2 regions of the Halobacillus naozhouensis genome follow, and region 2 is predicted to be linked to the other one. Evidence: riboswitches for the same ligand, from Rfam matches in the RefSeq annotation. Region 2 holds a riboswitch; the other holds the start of a gene.
The links. Region 2 has a riboswitch for FMN ahead of ribD (bifunctional diaminohydroxyphosphoribosylaminopyrimidine deaminase/5-amino-6-(5-phosphoribosylamino)uracil reductase RibD). Riboswitches for the same ligand answer to the same signal wherever they lie in the genome.
Positions count from the first base shown of each region.

Region 1: another riboswitch for FMN. It lies ahead of P9989_RS14410 (ECF transporter S component); the one in region 2 lies ahead of ribD (bifunctional diaminohydroxyphosphoribosylaminopyrimidine deaminase/5-amino-6-(5-phosphoribosylamino)uracil reductase RibD).

Region 1 is NZ_CP121671.1:2,750,526-2,758,792, forward strand. It holds gene P9989_RS14395 (1,4-dihydroxy-2-naphthoate polyprenyltransferase) at 1-385, shown strand, start outside; gene P9989_RS14400 (hotdog fold thioesterase) at 547-942, shown strand; gene P9989_RS14405 (TraR/DksA family transcriptional regulator) at 971-1,339, shown strand; gene P9989_RS14410 (ECF transporter S component) at 1,416-2,012, opposite strand; FMN riboswitch at 2,170-2,321, opposite strand; gene P9989_RS14415 (PTS sugar transporter subunit IIA) at 2,388-2,861, opposite strand; gene P9989_RS14420 (FMN-binding glutamate synthase family protein) at 2,884-4,446, opposite strand; gene P9989_RS14425 (M20/M25/M40 family metallo-hydrolase) at 4,601-5,626, opposite strand; gene P9989_RS14430 (thioredoxin family protein) at 5,794-6,354, shown strand; gene P9989_RS14435 (potassium channel family protein) at 6,445-7,443, shown strand; gene P9989_RS14440 (YugN-like family protein) at 7,420-7,848, opposite strand; gene P9989_RS14445 (glucose-6-phosphate isomerase) at 7,936-8,267, opposite strand, start outside.
Region 2 is NZ_CP121671.1:3,757,808-3,766,074, forward strand. It holds gene P9989_RS19280 (aminopeptidase) at 37-1,278, opposite strand; gene ribH (6,7-dimethyl-8-ribityllumazine synthase) at 1,537-2,007, opposite strand; gene P9989_RS19290 (bifunctional 3,4-dihydroxy-2-butanone-4-phosphate synthase/GTP cyclohydrolase II) at 2,074-3,267, opposite strand; gene ribE (riboflavin synthase) at 3,284-3,931, opposite strand; gene ribD (bifunctional diaminohydroxyphosphoribosylaminopyrimidine deaminase/5-amino-6-(5-phosphoribosylamino)uracil reductase RibD) at 3,931-5,028, opposite strand; FMN riboswitch at 5,164-5,318, opposite strand; gene P9989_RS19305 (TVP38/TMEM64 family protein) at 5,879-7,009, opposite strand; gene P9989_RS19310 (YdjY domain-containing protein) at 7,042-7,770, opposite strand; gene mtnK (S-methyl-5-thioribose kinase) at 7,927-8,267, opposite strand, start outside.

The sequences.
Region 1 (8,267 bases), 1.0 Mb from region 2:
GATCTCGGTTCCAGTGGCGATATTTATTGGAGCGATCAACTTGGCAAACAACATTCGTGACCGCGTCGGGGACGCTGAAAACGGCCGCAAAACTATAGCCATTTTATTCGGCCATCATGGAGCTGTCCGCTTCTTATTAAGCTTATATGTGATTGCCTATGGAATAACTGTAGTGTTAACCGCAATAGGAATGCTTCCCATCTGGTCTATCTTTACATTGCTTAGCATTAGAAAAGGCATCCAATCTATACGGGGATTTGCTGGGGAGAAATCCCCATTAGAAATGATGCCGGCCATGAAGGCAACGGCACAGACCAATACCTTATACGGTTTATTACTAGGAATTTCACTTCTATTGCAATTGTTTTTCCCCTTTTCATTTTAGCTAGTATAAGAGCAGTTGAAATGGAAGGCAACCTTATTACAACCCGAGCTCAAAAAACAGGCCGGGTTGTTTTTTTGGGGGATAGGATAAGCTGGAAATACCTCATCTTTATATATGTTTGATATTATGAAATCAGGGAATTAAAAATAGAGGATGATAAAATGGATATATCTATACAAAACACATTAATGGAAGCACTAGGAATGGAAGTTATCGAAGCCAGGCCGGACAAAGTTATCCTTAAAATGCCTGTAGACCATCGCACACATCAGCCGATGGGCTTTCTCCATGGGGGAGCAAGTGTAGCACTGGCTGAATCCGCTGCAAGCATTGGGTCCTTTTTAAATATTGATCCAGAACGACAGCAGATTTTTGGAATTGAGATTAATGCTAACCATACGAAAAGTATACGCTCCGGGTTTGTTTATGGCACTGCCATCCCCCACCACCGTGGCAAAACAACTATGGTTTGGGAAATTCGAATAGAAGGTGAAGACCACCAATTGATCTCTATTTCAAGGTGTACGGTGGGGGTCGTGTCCCGCCAAAGTTCCTAGCCGCTTCCAACTAATTAGGAGTGAAATAATGTTAACTGATAAACAGTTGAATGAATTCAAACAACAGCTAGAAGCAATGAAAGAAGAAGCGGAACAAGAGTTGGCTAAATTTCAAAACCAGCAGAAAAATAGTGAAGACCCTAATGATAAGGAAGGTGAACTTTCCAGTGTAGCTGATCACCCTGGAGATCTAGGAACTTCACAATTTGAAAAAGAGAAAGAGTATACACTTCATGAGCAAACACGGGAAAAGCTAAAAGAAATTTATGCTGCTCTTGATCGGATTAAAGATGGTAGTTATGGAAAGAGTGAAAAGTCGGGAGAGCCGATCCCGCTTGAACGTCTAAAGGCAATGCCGACAGCGAGAATGACCGTAGAGGAAGCAGAAAGCACCTGAAGAAGGAGAGCGGTCCATACGCTCTCCTAAATTTCTGTTTTTATAACGCTAGAAAAATTCGTTCTCTATGAGACATTTATGCAGCGGAAGAGGTCTTTATCCGTTTCTGCTCAATCCACGGCTTAAGTTTAATAAACAGTGGGATAAATAATATTCCAACAATGACTCCCTTTAGTGCATTAAAGGGAAGAATTGCCCCTACAACCGTCAACCATTTTACTTGATCAGACATTGTTTCCCACCCCATAAACCAGCTATATGCAGGTAAAAAAAGAAAATAATTGAGGACGCTCATCCCTATCGCCATGATAACAGAGCCTGTAATTAACCCCGAAACAAGGCTTTTTACGTTCTTAAATTTGTGATAGAACATGGAAACAGGCACGATGAATAAAACGCCGGCCATAAAGTTACTAACAACTCCTACAGGATCAGCTGCTCCTGTATAAATTAAATAAAGAGTATTTTTCAAACCTTCCACAATGATCCCCGCTGCTGGAGTAAACAGAATAGCAGCAACAAGCGCAGGAACTTCACTGAAATCAATTTTCAAATATTGAGGAAGCATTGGTAACGGAAAATTTAGCAGCATTAAAATCATCGAAATACTTCCAAACAATGATAATATAATTAACTTTAATAGCTTTGATGATTGACCTGTGTACGGGTTCATCAACAATCTCCTCCTTCATCTTTTGCATCGATTCAAAATCCCAGATGAAGGTAACCGAAAGACAAGTTCCCATATAAAAAACCTTAAGCAACAGGGCTTAAGGTTAGAGGTTTGTCCATAGGAAAGTAAAGGCAGGTTCCTCACCTACCATTCCACTCGACATCTTCTCCCATCCAGACTTTAACTGTCGGTCCCGGAATTCAACCGGGTCCACCGTCAGGCTAAACACCTAACGGGTCACGGACTTAGAATACTTTTGAAGTATTCCTTACCGTCGGTCGGGAATTGCACCCTGCCCCGAAGATTTGAATCGATATTATATAATTAAGCTAATCTTACAAAAAAGCGAACGAAATTGCAATATTTTTTTTATGCTTACTCAGTGAGTTCAAGTTCCATAATTATCGTTTCACCTTTTATAACATTAGATTGTGACGTATAGGAGAACTGAGCAACTTGGTTACGATTCATAATTACAATTGGAGAGGCAAGACTGGAAAGTTCCCGTGTTACTTTTGCTAAATCGAACGTAATTAGAGAATCGCCCCTTGAAACACGACTTTTCTCTTTTATATTTGTCTCGAATCCTACACCTTCCAGCTCTTCTGCATCGATTCCAACTTGTAGTAACAATTCAACACCTGTATCTGTTAATAAATTTACAGCATCTTTGGTCGGAAAAATTTGTGTAACTTCACCCGATACGGGAGCAACCATTTCTCCCTCAGTTGGCTCAATTGCTATTCCTTCGCCCATCATCTTGTTAGAAAACTTCTGTTTCGGAACATCGGACAGCTGAATTATTTTCCCAGAGAAAGGGCTACTAATCATAATTTTATTTTGTGTCACTTTAAATCCCCCTCTACAACGATCAAGGTTTTACTACTTCCGCAGATGGAAAGATATTCTCTAATGATTGAAGACGCCCATGTTCATCACGATAAACAATATGTTTGCGCTCAAATTTAGTAGGGCAGTCAATACCCACGGAAGCTGCCAAATTGTATAGACCATCCCTTATGGATAATACATAATTACAGGTTCGGAACGACTTTTCTTCTACAATTAAGGCTTTTTGAAGATCGGGGTTCGTAGTGGCCACTCCCACCGGACAATTATTCGTATGACAAATTTCAGCCTGAATGCAGCCTACAGAGAACATCATTCCTCTGGCAATATTTACTAGATCGGCACCCATCGCGAGAGCCATTGCAACTTTGTCAGGAGATATTAGCTGACCTGATGCAAACACTTTCACACGATCTCGCACATTATATTTCTTCAACATATCGTCTACTACAGGCAGGGCGGAGTTAATTGGCAGACCGGTCGCATCTGCAAGTTCCTGGTAAGACGCACCCGTGCCCCCTTCCCCTCCATCAACTGTAATGAAATCGGGGCCTTCTCGACTGTCTGCCATATGTGATACCATTTCCTCTAATTGTTCAATATTCCCTACCACGATCTTCATTCCAATAGGTTTGCCACTTACTTCACGCAACTCCTTCATAAATTCAAACATTTCTTCATTATTACTGAATTGGTAAAAACGGTTGGGGCTATCTATGGACTCCCACGGTTCAACATTACGGATTTCAGCAATCTCAGGCGTCACCTTAGCTCCGTCAACGTGCCCGCCTCGTGTTTTTGCACCTTGTGCAAGCTTCAGTTCAAACGCTTTTACCTCGTCTATTTCACTCTTTCGTTTAAATTCTTCCCATGAAAATTCGCCATCCTTAGTCCGAACACCAAATAACCCTGGTCCGATTTGGTAAATGATATCCACGCCACCTTTAAGATGGTGATGGGACAATCCGCCTTCTCCAGTATTCATCCATGCACCGCCTGCTAATCCAAGTCCAGTAGACAGGGCGGTAATTGCCTTTTCACCAAGGGATCCGTAACTCATAGCAGATTGACCAACCAGCCCCTTCACCGTAAAGGGGTGTTTGCATGTATCTCCCCCAATCACGACTGCTTCCTCATCTGGTAAATAAAATGGATTCGCTTCTTTATAAGAAGGATGCTCCTTGCGTTGGAAAAGCTTTTCTTTATCCACATGATACACTTTCGTACGTACTTTATTCTCGTTATCGACAAGCATTTCTTCACGCTGGGTAGGGTACATAGCATTTTTAAGATAATAACCAGGGGCCTCAAAATCGCGTTCCGATCCAAAACCGATTAACCGTTTATTATATTTAGCTGAAATATATGTACCCTCCATTTGGTTTCGGGTAAATGGTTTCCCCTCATTATCATCGTTAAATAAATATTGTCGTAATTCAGGTCCCATTTTTTCAGTGATATATCTCATCTTTCCAAGAATAGGGTAATTTCTTAGGATCGAATGGCTTTCCTGCCTCTTATCTTTCAACATTATTCTTATAATAAGTATAGTTATAGCTAAAATTATGGCAAAAAAAACAGACATAATCCCTATCAATAGCAGAGCTGCTATTTCCATAAGACCACTCCTTCGAATGTAAATCATTCAACTCTTCCTAGTTTCATATACCACATATCCCATATTCTCAATCATTTTTTAGCAAAAATAAAAACCCTGGCTATGCGCCAGAGTTTCATTTTTAGTCTTCTAAAGGGTTTAAGCTTTCTTCACCAGTCAGGTTGGCGATCATATCAACTAAAAGATCGATTTCTTCATTCATATCTTTTATACTGACCGTCTCTACAGGTGAGTGCATATAGCGTAATGGAAGAGAGACAAGACTAACCGGAACTCCTTGCCCGGTTAAACGCATGCGATCTGCATCAGTCCCAGTCATACGAGGTGTTAATTCATACTGCAAATCTAGGTTTAAAGAGGTCGCACTCTTCTCGAGCAGCTGATTGATTTTTCGATTGATCGGCGCTCCTTTAGCTAATACGGGCCCCCCTTCCAGGCGGACATCTCCATACTTGTTTTTGTTTACACCAGGATAATCCGTGGCAAAGGTGACGTCACAAGCGATCGCCATTGTTGGTTGAATGCCAGCCGCCGCGAAATAGGCACCTCCCATGTTAGTTTCCTCGTTAACTGTACTAACTGCATACACGCCTACGTTAATGTTTCGTTGTGCTAGTTTTCTTAACACTTCTCCAACGATAAACTGCCCTGTACGATTATCGAGTCCTCGGCCGGAAATATATCGATCCATCATAACTTCTGGATCACGTTTATATACGGCTAAATCACCGATTTGAACAAGCTTTTCCATCTCCTGTTTTGATTTCGCTCCACAGTCGATAAAGAGATCTTCTAATCCAAATTCATCCTTTAATCCCCCATGGTGCTGGGCGTTGACCCCAATTACTCCAGTAATGGATTTGTTATTGCCTAGAATAATCACCTTCATCCCAACTGCAGCTTTAGGATTGACTCCACCCATTTTATCGAAGTGGAGATAGCCTTGGTCATCGATACGGTTAATCACAAGAGCAATTTCATCACAGTGACCGGCAAGCAGCACCTTGAATTCTGCACCAGGATTTAATACAGCAATGACATTTCCAGCGTTATCCGTTCTTATTTCATCGGCATGTTTATTTATTTCTTTCATCCATGATTTCTGAATTTCCATCTCCATACTTGACGGAGAAGGGGTCTGTAACATTTTTAGTAAAAAATTTGTTTGTTTTTTTTCCAAGAAACTAAACCTCCTTAAATAGTTCACTCTGTTGAAAATTATACCATTCATCATGATTTATTTAAAAACTGCATAATTAATCAACATTTCGGGAAAATGAAGAGCTGTATGCATAGAAAAGGAGAGAGTTTGAAATGAATTTACATGAATGGTTTCATAAAGGGGTAACACCTGACACTTATATCGAAGCGATGGAACAGCATAAAGAAAACTTACTCAGTATCTATGATCAGTTCATGGTTCCTGAGGAGGATCTGTCATTTTTCAACCCGTTAAGGTCCGAGCAGCTCCGAGCCATTGTCATTACCGAAGACTGGTGTGGAGATGCCATGCTTAATGTACCGATTTATTTACGTATCGCAGAGGCAGGTGGAATTGAGACCCGTTTCCTGAAACGCGATGAAAACCTTGAACTGATGGACCAATACCTGACAAATGGAAAATCCCGTTCGATTCCGAAAATTATCGTCATAAATAAAAACGGGGGCGAAATATTTAATTGGGGGCCACGTGCTCCGAAATTACAGGCGTTTATCGATAAGTCGTTAGCCAGTCTTCCTCCAAATGATGCAGGTGACTTTAAAGAAAAACAACAAGAGATGTTTCAGTTTGTATCAAAGGCTTACCGTGACAACAAAGAGTTTCACTCATTTGTGTATCAGGATATAAAAAAGCATTTGCTAAATAATGACTAAGCATGCCGTTCTTATGACGGCATGCTTCCCTTATGTTTGAATCCTTTCCCTGGGAGCCATACTAGTAGATAAAAAAGGGGATTTATGGGTATGCAGCAATGGATTCGCGATTATTTTCAACTTCCTCTCTTTATCCGCCTGCTATCGGTGATATTTATTACAATGATCATTTTTGGTACTATGATCCATCTGATAGAACCAAACAGCTTCCCAACGATTTTTGACGGGATTTGGTGGGCATTTGTAACAGGGGCTACAGTCGGCTATGGTGATTACGTACCACTGACTGTACCAGGTAAACTTATAGCAATGTTATTAATTTTTTCAGGTGGAGGACTTCTCACTTTTTATATGGTGACCTTAGCCTCTACAACTGTTGAACATGAGCGGGCCCTTTCGAAAGGCCAAGTACGTTATAAAGGAGAGTCTCATATCATTTTAATCGGCTGGAATGAACGGACAAGACAGCTGATCAATATGATGAGAAAAGATGACATCGATGATAGTATTGTTTTAATTGACGAGACGAATAATCAAATGTATCAAAAACTGTCAAATGTCCATTTCATCAAAGGGGACGCCACAAACGAAGAAACACTTGAGAAAGCAAACGTATGTAAAGCTAGAATGGCCGTTGTTACATCCAACCCTTCAAAGAAAGAACATCAATCCGATCAAGCTGTCATCCACCAGCTTGTCGCTTTAAAAGGGCATCACCCTAATTTATTTATCATTGCAGAAGTATTGACAGAACGTCAAAAAGTTAATGCTGAAAGAGCTGGAGCCAATACGGTAATTCGCTCAAATGATTTCATGAGCAGTTTATTTTACCATGAGCTTTACCGAAAAGACCCCCTTCAGCCCTTTCAACTTTTTTTAAATTTATTAACCAATCGTCAATTTCATGAAGAAAAAGTGTCTTCTTCCTTAGCCGGACAGCCAATGATTCAGATCATCGAACATTATTTAAAACAAAGCTCACAAATAATTGGTATACGAAATGGGAAGAATTTCTCCTTCGATTTCGATGCGAATACAACTTTAACTGAGGAGGATTACTTAATTTTATTTACCCCGTTCAACGAGTAATACTTGCTCACATTGTTGGACCAATTCTTTACCTGTTTGGATAAATTCCTCTGGAAAATCCGCATCCTTGTCCCGTGGGGTTTGAAACTGATCAAATGCTGCCCGGAAGTTCCCTTCTTGCACATGATCATCAATACCATCTTGGTAAGCATGAGAAAGAAGGTACGGTTGGTTAACTTTTACAGTCGCAGGGGCTGTTGGCGAATCTAGTGTCCCTTCGACAACAGAAAAGGGGATCCTAAGAAATTGATAGCCACCCTGCTCCGCAATTTTATAGTCAAAATAGCCGTGTTCATAATCCCAATTATCCGAAAAGGAAAATCCAATAGGTTGAAGCTTTTGTTCAAGCTCGTGTAAATCGAATAACTCACCTGTCAGTTGAGACGACAAATTAATCACACACATTCCCTCCTTTTCATCTTATCGTACCCAAATAAAACCACCTCAGGTCATCCATTTTCTGGATGACCTGAGGTGGTAATTTATGGTCTTTTATAGGCGTTTTTCTAGATCTTGCTTTTGTTGTTCGAATCCTGGCTTTCCGAGAAGTGCGAACATATTTTTCTTATATGCTTCAACACCGGGCTGATCAAATGGGTTCACACCAAGAATATATCCGCTGATCGCACACGCTTTTTCAAAGAAATAAGCAAGATAGCCAAATGTAAATGCATCTCGCTTTGGTATATGCACAATAAGATTCGGCACTTGACCATCCGTGTGAGCAAGCATCGTACCCTGGTACGCTTTCTCATTCACTTCATCAACTGTCTTTCCAGCTAAATAATTCAGGCCATCTAAGTTTTGCTCATCTTCTTCTATCG
Region 2 (8,267 bases):
AGTAAACTGAAGTTACAGGCTCTTCTCCTAGATTAGTTATTCCAAATCAATAGCCCATGAACCCTTTCGAAATACAGGTTCATAACTACCATCTTTTGTCTCGCCATCAATGTCAGTCTCAGTAGAGCCCATCATGAAATCTTCGTGAACGAGGCTGTCGTTAACCCCATGCTTTTCCATCTCCTCCTTAGACATCGATGGGCCACTTTCAATATTAGTCGGATACGCTTTTCCTAATGCCAGGTGACAGGAGGCATTTTCATCGTATAACGTATTAAAGAAAATATGCCCAGACTTGGAAATCGGTGATTCCTCAGGGACGAGAGCTACCTCACCTAAACGCTTAGCCCCCTCATCGGATTCCAATAAGTGTTTCAGTGTTTCTTCTCCAGACTCTGCTGAATAATCGACGACTTTCCCATCTTTAAAGGTCAGTGAAAAGTTCTCGATCAAGTTTCCTCCATAACTGAGCGGTTTCGTACTGCTGACTTTGCCTTGTATTCCATATTTGTGCGGCATCGTAAACACTTCTTCTGTCGGCATGTTCGGATTAAATTCCACACCCTTTTCAGAAGTAGCCGAACCCCCATGCCAAATATGGTTTTCTGGTAATTCCACGCACAAATCTGTACCAGGTGCTTTATAATGAAGCTTCTTATACTGCTTCTTATTTAAATACTCCCTTGCCTGACGCAGTCGTTCATTGTGATCCTCCCAAGCTTGAATTGGATCATCTTGATCTACCCGTGTTATTTTGAAAATTTGCTCCCAAAGCTTACTTTGAGCAGCTTCCGCTGACAGACCCGGGAAGACTTTTTCTGCCCAAGCAGCCTGAGCATAAGCGATAATGGACCATGTGGTTTTATCATTCATAATGTAGTCACGATATTCAGTTAGCGCTTCCGCACTCGCCTTATTCGCTTTGGCAATTCGTTCAGAATCGACTCCTTTGAGAAGGTCAGGATTAGGTCCGTACACCGTCAATAGGGAATACCCATCCTTTACCATCTCCTCAAGCCCCTCCGCCTTCCATTTAGGGAAAGTCTCGAGTACCTTCATCGGGGCGTTCTTCATTTTCATATAACTCAGTAACTCATCACTCCACTCAATGTGGACGTTTTTCGCACCTCTCCCGTAAGCCTTAGCAGAAATAATTCGGACAAGGTCAGCAGCTTCTATTGGAGCATTTATGATCAGTCCCTGACCGCTCTGCAAGTTAACACCTTTTTTTAATGCTAGCTCTGCGTACTTCTCAAGCCTTTTCTGATGTGTAGTCAAATGAATACCTCCAACTATTAAATGATCTATTCGTATTATTTCATAACTTTGGAAAAAATCCCACTAGATTGGGTGAATGCATGAAGGTATGAAGCAGTCTCTTGTGAATAAACCACAGGGATTCTGCCAAAGTGTCTCATTATTCTACCCAAAACTTCTTGAATCTTACGCATTTGAAGACGTTAGCTTTATCGAATACAAGGTCATTACTTGCCCATAAAAAAATCGCCGGAAGCCTTCACTTCCCGCGATTTTGTCTTATGCTTCAAATTGTCGATTAAGATTAGCCATTTCAATAGCACCGGTTGCCGCTTCCCAACCTTTGTTGCCAGCCTTCGTTCCTGCCCGCTCAATGGCCTGCTCAATGGTGTCTGTTGTAATGACGCCGAAGATAACAGGGACCCCGCTTTGTACGCTAGCCTGTGAAACACCCTTGGCAGCTTCTCCGCAAACATAATCAAAGTGCGGCGTCGAGCCGCGGATTACGGCACCAAGTGTAATAACAGCATCGTATTTTCCTGAGTTCGCCATCTTTCCCGCCACCATTGGAATTTCGAAAGCTCCCGGTACCCAAGCAGCTTCCACGTCATCAGTGTTTACGCCATGGCGCTTCAGTCCATCAAGTGCGCCATCGTATAGGCGTCCTGTAATGAAATCGTTAAACCTTCCTACAACAATTCCAATTTTTAAGCCACTTCCTACAAGGTTTCCTTCTAATGTTTTAACCATCCTACTCTCTCCTTTAGCTACTGCCATTTGTAAAAATTCTTACTTAATGCGTCAAATTATTTTCCGCTAATAATGGAATAAGTGCCCCATTTTCGATTGTTTGGTCTTTAAGTAAAGTTCGTTCTCTTTTCTTGAATCCATTTGAATAGGGACTCGTTCTACGACTTCCAACCCATAGCCGCCAAGACCGGAAATCTTCTTCGGATTATTGGTTAACAGCTTCAGTTTAGAAATTCCGAGGTCCCGTAAGATCTGTGCTCCTACACCATAATCACGCAAGTCCGGACCAAATCCGAGTTTTTCATTCGCTTCAACGGTATCCAATCCTTCTTCCTGAAGCTTGTAGGCATACAACTTATTCAATAAGCCGATCCCTCTGCCTTCCTGTCTCATATAAAGCAGAACCCCGCTCCCGTTTTCAGAGATTTGGCGAAGAGCGTTGTGAAGCTGTGGTCCGCAATCACAGCGATAAGAACCGAAGACGTCACCTGTTAAACATTCGGAGTGTACACGTACTAGTGTCGGCTCGTTAGGATCTATTTCCCCTTTAATGAGGGCAATATGATCTTTATAATCAATATCATTTGTATAAGCAACAGCCCGGAAATCACCATATTCGGTTGGCAGCTGGACCTCGACTTCGTGGATAACATGGTCTTCTACTCGATAACGATACTGAATTAAATCTGCAATCGTAACCATCGGAATATTAAACTCATCAGCCATTTTACGAAGATCAGGTACTCTTGCCATTGTGCCGTCTTCTTTAATAATTTCGCAAATGACCCCGGCTGGTCTGGCTCCAGCCAGCTCAGCTAAATCTACTGCCGCCTCTGTATGACCAGCTCGTCGCAATACACCGCCTTCTTTCGCAATTAACGGAAAAATATGACCTGGCCTTTGGAAATCATCGGCTTTGCTTAATGGGTTAAGCATTTCACGAATCGTCAGTGCCCGCTCATCTGCGGAGATGCCAGTCGTCGTATGCTTATGATCAATGCTCACTGTAAAGGCAGTCTTATTGGGATCAGTGCTGTCATCTACCATAGGGTCCAGCTCAAGCTGATCAGCTAATTGACTTGTAACAGGTGCACAGACAAGCCCTTTGCCATGAGTAATCATAAAATTGATCATTTCAGGCGTTGCATATTCAGCTAATCCTATTAGGTCGCCTTCATTTTCCCGGTCCTCATCATCACAGACGATGACCATTTTTCCCTGCTTTAATTCTGAAATTGCCCGTTCAATTGAATCAAACATCTTCCCACCCTCTTCTTTATGCGAATCCATTCTCACTTAAGAAATCTTTCGATAGCTTTGACTTACTGCTCTCAGGCTCTTTTCCTAAAAAGTGAGCCACGTATTTACCAATCATGTCACATTCAATATTTACCTGATCACCAGGTTCCTTATTACCAAGTACCGTATGTTCCATCGTGTGCGGGATAAGTGAGATCGTGACACGGTTCTCCTTTACCCCAAACACTGTTAAGCTGGTACCGTCAACTGTAATCGAACCTTTATAGACAAAGTAATGAATGAGTCCATCCGGGAGTTCGATCTCATAATAAACGGCATTTGATTCTGATCTCTTTGTCACAATCTCACCCGTGCCATCGATATGCCCTGAGACTAAGTGACCCCCAAAGCGGCCACCAGCAGCCATCGCCCGTTCGAGGTTAACCGAACTGCCTTGCTTCAGCTGGTGCAAGTTCGTTGCTCGAAATGTTTCGGGCATCACATCAAATTCCACACTTTGATCAGAATAACTTGTCACCGTGAGGCAGACGCCGTTGATCGAAATACTGTCGCCTAAATGAATGTCATCTAAAATTTCATTCACTTCAATGCTTAACTCAAGCGCCTCTGTTTTACTTCTAATAGTTTTGACCGCACCCATTTCTTCTACAATCCCTGTAAACATTATGAGTCCTCCTCTCTCACTGAAACAACTTTGATATCCACCCCAAGCTGTTCAGAGCTAAGAAATTTAAAAGCATCCAGTTGTGCCAGACTACTGATTCCTTCACCAGCCACAGGTGTCAGTGCCTGTCTGCCGCCAATTAATTTAGGCGCGATGTATGTGATCGTTTCATTCACTTTCCCGGCTCGAACAAAAGCATCTGCAATCGTTCCGCCGCCCTCAATCAGCAATGAGGTAAGTTTTTGTTCACCTAAATAATCTAAAACAGCTTCTACTTGAACGTTTTCCGTTTCCAATTTGATCACCTTAACGTGGGGAAAGTCCTGAAAATGAGTCACTTCATCACCTTCGACGGAGTCCCCTGTAAAGATCCAGGTCGGAGCTTCTCTATCTTGAATCACTTGGGAGTCAGAAGGAGTTCGTAAATGGGTATCAAGAACAACCCGAACCGGGTTGTTGCCGCCTCCCGCTATTCGAGTCGTCAGCTTAGGATTATCCATTAGAACCGTATTAATGCCCACTAAGATTGCAGCAGAGCGATGACGATAGGAGTGACCGTCCTGCCTTGCTGTCTCACCCGTAATCCATTGACTTTCACCCGTTGTAGTAGCAATTTTGCCATCTAAGCTCATCGCTGATTTCAAACGAACATAGGGCTGCTTTGTTTTTATAAAATGAAAGAAAGCACGATTGAGCTCATCTGCTTCATCTATTAAGACCTCTGTTTCTACCGTAAGTCCGGCCTTTTCCATCATCTTGATCCCTCGACCGCTAACTTTAGGATTAGGATCGTGAGAAGCGATAATCACACGTTTAATTCCGGCATCAATCACGGCCTGGGCACAGGGCGGTGTTTGGCCGAAGTGACTGCAAGGCTCAAGTGTCACAAAAATTTCGGCTCCCTGCGCTTTTTCACCAGCCATTCTGAGTGCATGAACTTCAGCGTGGGGCTCCCCGGGTTTGACGTGGACCCCCAGACCAACAACTTGATTATTCTTTACAACCACTGCTGCGACCGAAGGATTTGGACTCGTTTGTCCTACTGTTTCTTTAGCCATTTGAATAGCCATGCTCATGTATCGTTCGTCGCGCTGCATCTTCTTCACCTCCCAATAGTTTAATTAGAAAAAGCCCTGAAGAAGACGAACTTCTCCAGGGCTTTGCTGTATTGAAAATTAAGTATAGCGAATAGAAGGTACAACTACAGAATGTTTGCACCTTGTTTTGCACGCTCGCTCCTTCTCCCATCCAGACTTTAACTGTCGGCTTTGGAATATGCACCAAATCAGGGGGAAGAAAGAAATAAGACTCCTTCCCCGTCGCGGGCTCTGAACACAGATGGTTCATCACCGCCGGCCGGGATTTTCACCCTGCCCCGAAGGATTGTTTATTCAGTTGTCTTATACTAAATATAAATGAAACTCGATAAATTCGCAATTAGTTAGCACTATTTATGAGTTGGTGCGGTTCTTTTTGGATTAATTCTGATTGTTGATGACGAATTTGGTCAACAATTCGTCATCAACAACAAAGCTTAGAAGTAATCGGTTTAGGATGTCGTCGAGTTTTGTTTTTGCACGGTTTTGACCATCTCAATCTCATTCGTATTTAACATAAATATCCAGTTAAAAGAGATAATTTCCTCCACAATCTGACCCCTTTCATAAAGAGAGAGCGCAAGTCTTATTCCAGATTTGCGCCCGTTCGTATTCTTTAATGTTATTATGCAATTACTGTTGCTCATCATTCGCCAAGTAGATCATTTCAAGCTTTTTCTTTTCCTCATATGATCGAGTAATCAAATTTTCCATTTCCTCCACACTTTTTCTGCTGCCATTCTTAAAAATCCTGAAGTGAATAACATAACAAGGTGGGTTAAACGTTAAAAGCCAGTACCTTGTAAAAGGCCTGGCTTTTTTGCTAAATCCACATCTCCTACAGTCTCGCTCAATCTTTTAAATTTAGAAAACGCGGTTTAAGTAAATACCCGATAATCACCAAGGCTATTGAAATCGTGAAAAGCAAAAATAAGAATTTCACAACGTCTGTAGCTGTTTCGCCAAGATATGAATATAGCAAAGTTGCGGGGAGCTGACCGAGACCGGTCGCCCAAAAAAAGTTCCAAAACGTAATTGGGGTGACGCCTGCCGCATAGCTGACTAAATCAAATGATATGATCGGTACAAGGCGTGCAATAAGAACCGAGTACGACCCATACTTTTGAAAAAATTGGTCCCACCAGGCAAGAGCTTTACCGCTGACAAACCGTTGAACCACTGGTCGACCTAGCCATTTTGCAAGGTAAAAACAGAGAATCGCACCGGCCATGGCACTCCCCCACGACAACAAAGCCCCCCCCAGCCACCCGAATACTAATCCGTTCGCAAAAGTAATTACGAAGGCCGGAAGCGGCGCGATGACCGATTGAAACACCATTAACCAACCGGAAACGATCGGGGCAAGCGGCCCAAATGACAGCAAGTACGCCCGAAAGGCCGATACATCCGCTTGTTGCATGACTACAATAGCATCGTTAACAGCTCGTTGAAAATCCCGGTGACCAAGATAAAAGAAAACAAATAAGGCGACTGTTCCGCTGAAAATGCCAATCCCGATTTTCTGACTGGTGGGTAATTCCTTTCGATTGCCAAAAACCTGCAGTCCCCGTGAAAAAAACAATGAAGTAATGCCAAGCACAAACCAGGCGACCAGCAGCATGTTCATTTGCGATATGGTTAGTACGTCATTCAAAAACCACGCCTTGCTGGTTATATAGGCCGGCATAAAAAGATAACTTCCATTGATCAAAGTGACAATTACCGGCACAACGCTGAAACAGATAACGGCAAGAAAGGGTTTCCCTTTCCTTAAAAAGAAAGGGAGTCCCCCCTCTGTGATTAAAAATACGATACACAGCCATAACGCTAAACCCATAAGTACGGTAACCACATAAGCACTATCAAAGCGCATGTCGATCCATTGAACTTGAATCAATAATAACCCGACACTCAGTCCAGCCAAATAAAAGCTAAACAACTGTCCCAAAAAAAGACCACACGTTTGGACAACCAATTTCATTATAACCCCCCCTAATGATGCACCACCTATATCTATTCCGTTTTGACAAATTGGTAGATCAAAACAACAGGGGTCCCGTCACCGGGTAGTACATCGGGATTTCCGTGAAACTTTGCCTTTCCGTCCTTAAACGTTCCCACAGGATGGGATGCGTTACTTGTAATGCCGACTGGACAACTATCGAAGCACATAAAACATCCAGTCATATGTTCTTTCGCTGCTTCATAGTTGCCTCCAAAATGATAAACGATTTTCTTTCCAGTGGAATCCATCATTACTTCGTGAATGTCATATGTCTTATCCGCACCATCCCATGTGATCTTAACTTCTACCTTATCCCCTTTGATAAACTCCCCATCACTGGTTTTATTAAATGCCTTATCTTTGTCTCCCCCCTTTTCTAAGGCGGGATCTCCTCCGATTTTTCTTAAAGAATGATAAAAAGCCAGCGGACTGGCATAGGCCTTAAAGACTGATTTGTCACCGTTTGAGCCTTCTACCCAGTTCAAGCCGTGCCGGGTCGGCTTCTTCAGGTATTTCCCGTTTACCGTTGCATAAACCTTAACCAAGCGGTCCTCTTTATTTATATAGATCGAATGGTCTTTTCCAAGGTCATCTGCACTTGATGCATAAAACTGATCAAAATCCCCCGCATTTACAGGTGAAGTTGTCCCGGACTGACCACACCCCCCCAATATTCCTAACAGCATAAAAACCAATATAGAAAGACTAAAATATTTCTTTCCCATAATCCAGTCCATGGTTCCCCCTTTCCGCCCAACATAGGCAAATTATCCTTTATAACCAAAACATACACGAAAAATAAGATTTTTGTTCCTGCCTTTCCCCAAGCTTCAAAAATGCCCCTTTTGAACAAATGGTTACTAAATCGATCGTTTTACCGCACACATTCCTCGTCACACTATGCTATCTCTTTGACCGTTCGAGTTCTCCAGTTGTTGTAAAGATAGAATCAGTTCGTTAAGATTTTGAACGTGATTTCTTTTTAAAACAAGATGTTGTCCTATGAATAAAGCAAAAGTTTCAACAGTAGCGCGTGTTTCGTCGTTTTCTATCCTTTCAAGATCTTCAGCACAGGAAGTCCCGATCACACGGCGCATAAGTTCACAGCCTGCAAAGCCGAGTGAATCATGGAGTAAAGTGGATAGGAACCTGTTAGGATTAGTAAGCATCAAAGTATCATTTCCTGGTTGTTCCGATAGCTGTCTAAACGCACCTTCAAATTCATCCCAAACCG